One region of the Pseudoalteromonas sp. AS71 genome, then DNA from elsewhere that is predicted to be linked to it. Evidence: predicted binding sites of a transcription regulator. Region 1 holds the regulator's gene; each other region holds the start of a gene.
What was found. The regulator sigma-54, encoded in region 1, starts transcription at its own class of promoters, with help from an activator protein. The targets are predictions, from matches to a motif close to GTTGGCACGNNNNTNGNNT.
Positions count from the first base shown of each region.

Region 2: a site for sigma-54 is predicted at 1,869-1,887, ahead of WNY98_RS19105 (DUF2726 domain-containing protein). Genes of this name have one in related genera too.
Region 3: a site for sigma-54 is predicted at 1,241-1,259, ahead of WNY98_RS04485 (amidase family protein). Genes of this name have one in related genera too.

Region 1 covers NZ_JBBMQZ010000001.1:49,458-52,626, reverse strand. The annotation lists gene lptB (LPS export ABC transporter ATP-binding protein) at 1-428, shown strand, start outside; gene WNY98_RS00290 (RNA polymerase factor sigma-54) at 498-1,997, shown strand; gene hpf (ribosome hibernation promoting factor) at 2,024-2,311, shown strand; gene ptsN (PTS IIA-like nitrogen regulatory protein PtsN) at 2,316-2,768, shown strand; gene rapZ (RNase adapter RapZ) at 2,787-3,169, shown strand, end outside.
Region 2 covers NZ_JBBMQZ010000033.1:11,383-14,551, forward strand. The annotation lists gene arcB (aerobic respiration two-component sensor histidine kinase ArcB) at 1-659, opposite strand, end outside; gene folE2 (GTP cyclohydrolase FolE2) at 891-1,811, shown strand; gene WNY98_RS19105 (DUF2726 domain-containing protein) at 1,927-2,523, shown strand; gene mtnN (5'-methylthioadenosine/S-adenosylhomocysteine nucleosidase) at 2,646-3,169, shown strand, end outside.
Region 3 covers NZ_JBBMQZ010000004.1:123,383-126,551, reverse strand. The annotation lists gene WNY98_RS04495 (TetR/AcrR family transcriptional regulator) at 1-602, shown strand, start outside; gene WNY98_RS04490 (putative 4-hydroxy-4-methyl-2-oxoglutarate aldolase) at 606-1,088, shown strand; gene WNY98_RS04485 (amidase family protein) at 1,426-2,631, shown strand; gene WNY98_RS04480 (gamma-glutamyltransferase) at 2,628-3,169, shown strand, end outside.

The DNA.
Region 1 (3,169 bases):
TGGCCATTTTAGAAACGCGCAAAGAACTAAATAAACAAGCCAGAGAAGACACGCTCAATAACTTATTAGATGAATTTAGCATACAACACATTCGTGATAGCCAAGGTATGGCATTATCGGGGGGAGAACGTCGTCGTGTAGAAATAGCACGAGCGCTGGCAGCAGATCCTAAATTTATATTACTGGATGAACCGTTTGCCGGTGTTGACCCTATTTCGGTATTAGATATAAAGAAAATAATAGAACATCTTAAAAATCGTGGGATTGGTGTATTAATTACCGACCATAACGTAAGAGAGACCCTTGATGTTTGTGAAAAAGCCTACATTGTTTCTCATGGGGAGCTGATTGCATCAGGTACTCCAGAACACGTATTAAATGATAAAACAGTACGCGATGTTTACTTAGGCGAGCAATTTAGGCTGTAACATTTACGCCATGTCTTTAAGCATCTGCTAGTATTAATTATAACAACATAAAAGGATTGTTAGAGATACATGAGGCAATCACTACAGCTGCGCATGGGCCAGCAACTTACAATGACTCCACAGTTGCAACAAGCTATTCGTTTGTTGCAACTCAGTACATTGGATCTCCAGCAAGAAATACAAGAAGCTCTCGACAGTAATCCACTATTAGAGGTTGAAGAGGCAGACTATTCCGAAGACGCTGCTGGTAAAAACGAGCAAAAAGCTGATACCGATGACATAACTGTTAGCGCATCTGCTGATGATGCTCCGAGCGAATACGAACAAGATACTGGTGAAGCACTTGCAAAAGACACGCTAAGTGACGACATGGCTATGGATGTCAGTTGGGATGAGTACATGAGTGCCGCTCCTGCAGCCTCATCAGGTCCAATGCCTGAAGACGAATCAATATACCAAGGCGCCTCTACTGAAACGCTCCATGAGTATTTAATGTGGCAATTACAACTAACGCCATTTAGCCCTACAGACGAAGCTATTGCTATTGCTATTGTAGAAGCTGTCGATGATTCAGGTATTTTAACACTAAGCTGCGAAGAGATTTTAGAAAGCTTTAATCAAGAAAACGAAGATGATAACGAAGTCGAACTTGATGAAATTGAAGCGGTATTAAAACGCATCCAACTGTTTGATCCTGTTGGTATTGCTGCACGTAGTTTACAAGAGTGTTTGTGTATTCAGCTTAATCAATTTGATAAAGAAACACCTTATATTAATGAAACGAAAATGATTTTAACCGAGCATATTGATCTATTAGCAGCTCGCGACTATCGTACATTAATGAAAAAAACTAAGCTCAAAGAAGAAGAGCTTAAAGAAGTAATGACACTAATACATACTCTCAACCCAAAACCTGCAGATACTATTGTAAGGGAAGAATCTGAGTATGTTATTCCTGATGTGTCAGTTAAAAAAATTAAAGGCCGCTGGGTTGTCGAATTAAACCCAGATAGCATGCCTAAAATTCGTGTTAATAGCCAATACGCAGCAATGTCTCGCACTGTAAAATCAAGTGGCGACAGCCAGTTTATTCGCTCACATTTACAAGAAGCTAAATGGTTTATTAAAAGCTTAGAAAGTAGAAACGACACGCTATTAAAAGTTACTAATTGTATTGTTAAGCAACAACAAGGCTTTTTTGAACATGGCCCTGAAGCCATGAAACCAATGGTTTTAAATGATGTTGCTGAAATGGTAGAAATGCACGAATCGACAATTTCGCGTGTGACTACTCAAAAGTACATGCATACACCCCGTGGTATATTTGAGCTTAAATATTTTTTCTCAAGCCATGTAAGTACTGAAAACGGTGGTGAATGTTCATCTACAGCAATACGTGCGCTTATCCGAAAATTAATCGCAGCAGAAAACTCAGCAAAACCATTGAGTGATAGCAAAATAGCGGATATATTGGCTGAGCAAGGAATTAAAGTAGCGAGACGTACAATCGCAAAATACCGCGAATCTCTTGCTATTCCACCGTCAAATCAGCGTAAAAGTCTGATTTAAGACGCTAAACTAAGAGGGTAATGCTTATGCAACTAAACTTAACTGGTCGTCACGTAGAATTAACCGATTCACTAAGAGACTATATTAATACTAAATTTGCGAAGCTTGAAAGACACTCTGATCATATTAATAATGTTCATGTCATTCTCGATGTAGAAAAATTAAATCAAAAAGCAGAAGCCACAATACACGTAAGCGGTGCTGAGCTATTTGCCTCTACAGAACATCAAGATATGTATGCCGCTATTGACTCGTTGATCGACAAGCTCGATCGCCAAGTAATCAAACACAAAGAGAAGCTTGCTCGACACTAATATGATGAAATTAAGTTCACTTATATGCCAGGACTGCAGCAAAGCTGCGGTCCTTTTTAATAGCAAAAAAAGAATTTTAGAGTTCATTAGCGAACTTGCTCACGACAAACTTCCGTATTTACCGCAACAAGATATTCTTAATGCTTTAATGAGCAGAGAGAAATTAGGTAGTACAGGTATAGGGCGTGGCATTGCTATTCCTCATGGAAGAATGAGCGGTGCAGAAGAGCCTTTGGCTTTAGTGCTCGTTAGCGAAACTCCAATAAACTTTGATGCAATCGATAATCGCCCTGTTGATATTTTTGTCGCACTCATCGTACCAGATGGCGATAACCAGCAGCACTTAAAGACTCTAGCAACCATTGCTGATAAACTAAACAACAAAGATTTTTGTAAACAGTTACGCAGTGCAAAATCTGATACTGAGCTTTACCAAGTTATTGTCGATCAATCATAGTTTTATAAAGGGTGTTAAATGGAGTTAATTATCATAAGCGGCCGTTCTGGTTCTGGAAAGTCGGTTGCTTTACGCGTTGTAGAAGATTTAGGCTATTATTGCGTAGATAATATTCCAGTTAACTTGCTTCCTTCATTAGTTCGCAGTGTGTCTGATAGCTACGATAAAATTGCTGTTAGCATTGATGTGCGAAACATCCCTAAAGAGCAAGATGAATTTAACGATATTCTTGAATACTTACCAGGCTTTGCAAATCCTACGTTATTTTATTTAGATAGCGACGATCAAACGTTGATAAAACGCTTTTCAGAAACACGCAGGTTACACCCACTATCAATTGACTCGCTGCCTCTTGATTTAGCCATCAAAAAAGAAAAAGAATTACTTGATGTATTAATCAC
Region 2 (3,169 bases), on a different contig from region 1:
GCTTTATGGCTCTGCTCTACCTCTTTGTCGGTTGCCAAAACTTCAGCTAAAAAATGACTCGGAAATATTTGCTCAACCGTTTTACCAATCAGTTCGCTGCTTGATTTACCCATTACTTCTTCAAACATTTTATTACAGCCGGCAAATACACCGTTGTTATCGCGGTAATAAAATAAATCGGGAGATGAATCAACGATTGAGCGTTGCAACATGCTTTGTTGAGCAAGTTCTTGTTGAGTTTTTTTACGTTCAGCAATTTCTCGGCGCAACTCTTCGATAGCACGGTGCTTGGCATGAAACGCCATTTTACGTTCGTCAATTTCAATATTTAGACGACTAATATTATCTTTTAATGTTTGATTTAAAAGCTTTTCTTGTTTGGTTGCGCTATCTAAATAAGCATACGATGCATCTAATTGGCGAATTGAATTAAGCAATACACTTATAATTAAAGGGGAAACCACAGCAGTAAAAAACACCACAGCCAAAATATCAACAAGATGCAATTCACCAATCGCGACATAATAAAACATGCTCGATAAAATAAGAGATACAGTTAAAAATAAGGTGTAACAAATAGCTGCGGTTTTAAATTCACCAAATCGCGTTATTGAGCTGGAAAGTACCCGAGCCCATGGGCTCAAAGAATAATCGGTCATACGTAATTTTATCTCTTAGCTGTGTGCTTAAATATAAAGAAGGCAATGCGCATGTATAAACATACCATTTACCCAGATTTTAGCATTTTTCTTCTCCCTATATTCATGTTGTGCGATAAAAACAGAATTTTTCATGTTTGATTTTGCTTCTCTCCTCAACTCATCATTTCAGCAATAAATTATTTAGTGTAAAATGCCCCGCTTTATTATCTCCAAATACGAGTAGCGCACATGCAAACCAATATGCCAGATATAGCAGACACAGCACCCGCTTTACAAACAGGTAAATTAGACTGGGTTGGCATGGGCGAAATCGAACTGCCATTTATTTTTGAATCGCGAGACTTATCACCGGTAACAGTAAACGCTAAAGCCCGTGCATTTGTTAATTTGCATAAAGAAGATGCCAAAGGCATTCATATGTCACGCCTATTTTTGGCACTTGACCTGCTTTCAACCGAGCAGCAAGTTAATCCGCAAACAATAGCGCAAGCACTCGATACCTTTATAACTAGCCACGAAGGGCTAAGCGATAAAGCACAAATTGAATTTAAATTTGAATTACCGCTACGCCGTAAATCACTATTAAGTGGTAAAGCGGGCTGGAAAAGCTACCCAGTTGTACTTACCAGTACAATTGAAAATAACATTATTAGCTACGAGCTAACCGTAGATGTTACCTATTCTTCAACGTGCCCATGCTCTGCGGCACTTGCGCGCCAGCTTATACAAAATGCGTTTAACGAAAAGTTTAACCAAGAAACCTTAAGCCAAAAAGATGTCCACGAGTGGCTAGGCACTACACAAGGTATTGTAGCGACACCTCACTCGCAGCGCTCTATTGCAAACGTAAAAGTAAAGCTTGATAGCAATATTCAAGAGTTTGACGTTGTGACGCTAATTAATACCCTTGAAGCTGAACTTAAAACGCCTGTACAAGCGGCAGTAAAACGCGAAGACGAGCAAGAATTTGCCCGTTTAAATGGCCAAAACCTTATGTTTTGTGAAGATGCCGCACGTAAAATAAAAGCATTGCTGGAGGATGGTAATTACAGCGACTACTGGCTGCAAATAAACCATTATGAATCACTACATGCACACGATGCTGTAGCTATTGCGGTTAAAGGCATTGAAAGTGGCTACAAAGCTTAATTGCTGCGTAGTTTCACTTTTAAAAACAAACGGTATTTATTTTATAACCCATACTTTTTAGGCACGTAAATTGCTTTATTTGAGCAGTGTCAATTTGTTGTTATGGAGTTACCGTATGGAATTCGCTTTATTATTAATCTTAGTGTTAGTTGTCGGGGCCTCTGTTGTTGCGTCAAAATTTAATGACGATGGCGGAAACCCGTATCCTTTTACCCGCAAGCAAACTGTTTTCACTCAGGTTGAAGGCGCTTTTTTAAATCTTCTAGAACGAGCTGTTGGCGATCAATATAAAGTTGTTAGTCGCGTTAAGTTAATTGACGTTATTGACTGTAAGCAAGGTCTTTCTGTTAAATCTAAACGTGCTGCTTTAGTTAAAGCTAAAAATAAGCAACTCGACTTTGTATTAATCGACAAAGAAAAACTTACTATTGTTGCGGCTGTTGACCTAGTTAACAATGCCAATAAAGATGGCCACAAAGCTCAACGCGACTGGTTTGTAAACGGTGCATTAGAGTCTGCGGGTATTCCACATATTCGTATGAAAGTTAAATCGGGCTACCGTCCTTCTGAAGTACGCGATGCAATTATGTTTAAACTTGGTAAGCCTGCAGCAACACAAACGCAGCGCCCTGTTCGTAATCGCTCACATAAGCCAGCGGTACTTTCACCTTCTCAAGCTAAAGCACAAACAACTGCTTTAGCTGAAATTTAAAAACCAAATTAAATACTCTCCTAAAAAGTATTTAAAGCGAGCTCAAAAACAAGCTCGCTTTTTTGTTTTTTATTGCTAACTTCACGTATAATCAAGTGATTCAAACTCAGGAATTAAACATTATGAATGTTGGTATTATTGGCGCAATGGAGCCAGAAGTTAAAATTTTACGTGAAGCGATGCAAAACCCAAAAATTTTAACTAAAGCAGGTTTCACTTTTTATACTGGTGAATTGGCTGGTAACACAGTAACACTTGTTCAATCTGGTATTGGTAAAGTAGCATCAACGATTGCAACCACCTTACTGATTGATAACTTCAAACCTGATTGCGTAATTAACACAGGCTCTGCCGGTGGATTCGATCCATCACTAAGTGTTGGCGACGTAGTAATTTCGTCAGAAGTACGTCACCACGATGTAGATGTTACTGCTTTTGGCTACGAAATTGGCCAAGTACCTCAAATGCCAGCAGGCTTTGCAGCTCACCCAAAATTAGTAGAAGCAGCACAACAAACAATCGAACAAATCAGTGATGTTAAAACACTTGTTGGCTTAATTTGTACTGGCGACACCTTCATGTGTGATCCGGTACGTATTGATAAAGCACGCAGTGATTTTCCTACAATGCTTGCCGTTGAAATGGA
Region 3 (3,169 bases), on a different contig from region 1:
AAAAACTAATTTTAGATGCCGCCGAGCAATTGTTTTCGCAATTAGGTTACGACGGAGCAAGTATGAGCATGGTTGCTAAAGAAGCGCAGGTGCCAAAAGCTAATATTTTGTATTACTTTAAAAGTAAAGATGGTCTGTACGAGTCTGTGATAGACCGCATAATAGCTAATTGGAACTTAGGGCTCGATAACGTCACAATTAACGACGATCCAGCTACCGTGCTTTATAACTATATTAAAAGTAAAGTAATACTCGCCGTAAATCAGCCAATGCAATCTCGCTTATTTGCCAGCGAAATACTGCGCGGTGCCCCTTATTTACAAAACTACTTTAGAACCAATACCCGCCCTTGGGTTAAGCAAAAAGTTGATGTACTTCAAGCATGGATGGACGCAGATAAAATGGATAAGGTTGACCCCTACCATTTGCTCTTTACTATTTGGTCTACCACGCAGTATTACGCCGACTTTCAGGCTGAGGTTTTACTCGTAATGAACAAATTAGAGTACGACAAAACCGATGTGGCACAAATTACGCAATCAATTGCCCACATAATTTTAAAAGGTATTGGTCTTAAAATACCTGAGCAAAGTGAGACTTAACCCATGACACCCTTTACTACACCCGATTTATTTGACGATCATCGCGATAGCGTACAAGTAGCCGACAGTGGCCTTCATCACTTTGGTAAAAAAACCACGTTTTACGGTCAAGTCGTTACCGTTACCTGCCCAGAAGACAACTCTTTTGCCGCCGATATATTGCATGAAGATGGTGAAGGTAAAGTATTAGTTATTAACGGGTTTGCGAGCAAACGCTTTGCGTTTATTGGCGACATTATGGCTGAACGTGCCTTAAATAATGGCTGGGAAGGCGTAATAATAAATGGCTGTTGCCGAGATATAGAAATACTTGCCACTATGGACTTACCAGTTATGGCGCTAGGCTCTACACCGCGTAGTACCTTAAAGCGCGGCTTTGGTGATAAAAACCAAGCTGTTACCATGCTTAGCACCACCCTAGAACCTAACGATTGGGTTTACGCCGATATTAATGGTTTAATCATCAGTAAAACGCCCCTTATTTAGCACTCAAAACCATATAAATAAAGACCAACGTGGTGCATCTGCGCACCAAATTGGTTTGTTTTAGCTCATTTTAATACCACTATTTTTACAGCCCATATTTACTAACCTCATACAACTCGCCAAATCCTGACCAATTGGACAGGATTTTAATTTATGGCATTCCTCTTGCTTAGGTTTTAAACAATGTAATAAGCTAACCGATTAAAAAGCGGATCAGGCTCTGTAAAATAAAAACAAGATGTTACGCAGTGAGCTGAAAAATAATAAAAATTAATCCGTCTTTTTAATCACTCTAAATCTGAACTGCTTGGTCAGATTTTTTATAACGAGTGGTGATATGAGTACCAAAAATAATAATACGACCGGTATTTTTTGTGACCATGGTCCTAAGGCATGGCAAACACATTACCAAGGCACGCTTATTAATAAGCGTCTTGCAATAAAAGATGTATTTGCAGTAAAAGGCGAGCGTAATAGCGCTGGCAACCCACACTGGTTTAAAACGGCTAAACCGGCTCAAAATACGGCAAGCTCGGTTAATAAGCTCATGACCGCTGGTTGTAACTTTATAGGCTTTACCCACACAGACGAACTGGCTTATAGCTTAGAGGGAAATAACATTCACTATGGTGCAGCACAAAACCCAAAACTTAGCGGTCATGCAAGTGGCGGTTCGAGTATGGGTTCGGCAGCAGCCGTTGCTGCTAACTTAGCCGATATTGGCTTAGGCACCGACACTGGCGGCTCAATTAGAATACCCGCCAGCTATTGTGGTTTATTTGGTATAAGGCCAAGCCATAACGTGATTGAAAAAGACGGCCTAATACCGTTGGCACCGCCTTTTGATACTATAGGTTGGCTTACCCAAAGCGCCGAGCTATTAAGCAGCGTTGGCAATGTATTATTACCACAACAACCTATTAATAAAGTAAATACGCTGGTTATTTGCGAAGCACTCTTTGAACTTGTTGACCCCTCTTTACAAGCACCACTGGGTAATCTTTTAGAAAAAACCAAACCTTATTTTAATCATCATATCGATTTTAAGCTCCCCAACGTTGGTTTACTAAGTGAGCTTGCCGATACCTTTAGAATATTACAAGGTCGTGCGATTGCTAAAACGCACCGAGATTGGATTGAACTCCCAGATCAGCTTTCTCATTTTGCGCCAGCAATTACGGCTCGTTTTAAAATGGCACTGGCTTTAACCAAGCAAGAAGAACAAGAGGCGTTAAAAATACAGCACGAGTGGCAAACAGTCGTCGCTAAAAACTTAAACAAGCACAGCTGCTTATTTTTACCCACCACCCCTACAACTGCACCTAAATTAGGCGCCGACACAAGCGCCTTACGCATGCAAATTATTACGCTTTCGGCAATTGCAGGCCTTAGTGGCTCAGCGCAAGTGCATTTACCATTGGCTGATTTAACAAATGATCACCCGTATGGTTTTTCATTAATGATGAGCCACGGTAACGATAAAAGCTTACTTGCTTGCGTTAAGCACCTAGCTGCACACTTTAAACAGGACACACCGGCATGACCACACACAACATTGCATTTACCTCGTCTCATTTTTCGGCCACTGAGGCGGGTATAAATATATTAAAACAAGGCGGGACAGCCACTGAAGCTATGGTAGCAGCAGCGGCAGCTATTAGCGTAGTGTATCCCCATATGAACTCAATTGGTGGCGACAGCTTTTGGCTTATCGATAACCCAAACCAAAAAACGCCCACTGCTATTGACGCCTGCGGCCGAGCTGCAAGTAATACAAGTGCTTATAACACGCTCACACAAATACCAGAGCGCGGCGGACTAAGCGCATTGACTCAAGCGGGTACAATACGCGGTTGGCAAAAAGCCCTTGAGCTAGATGAACACGCAGCACTGCCACTGTCAAAAATTTTAGCGCCTGCCATTTCACTTGCTCGCGAGGGCTTTACCGTAACAAAAAGCTTGCAAGCTGGCTGCGAAAAGCTAGCTGCTGCAAATAATACCAATGACGCGTTTAAAAACCTCTACATACCAAATGGTAAACCCTTGCAAGCAGGTCAACATTTTAAAAACCCTAAACTTGC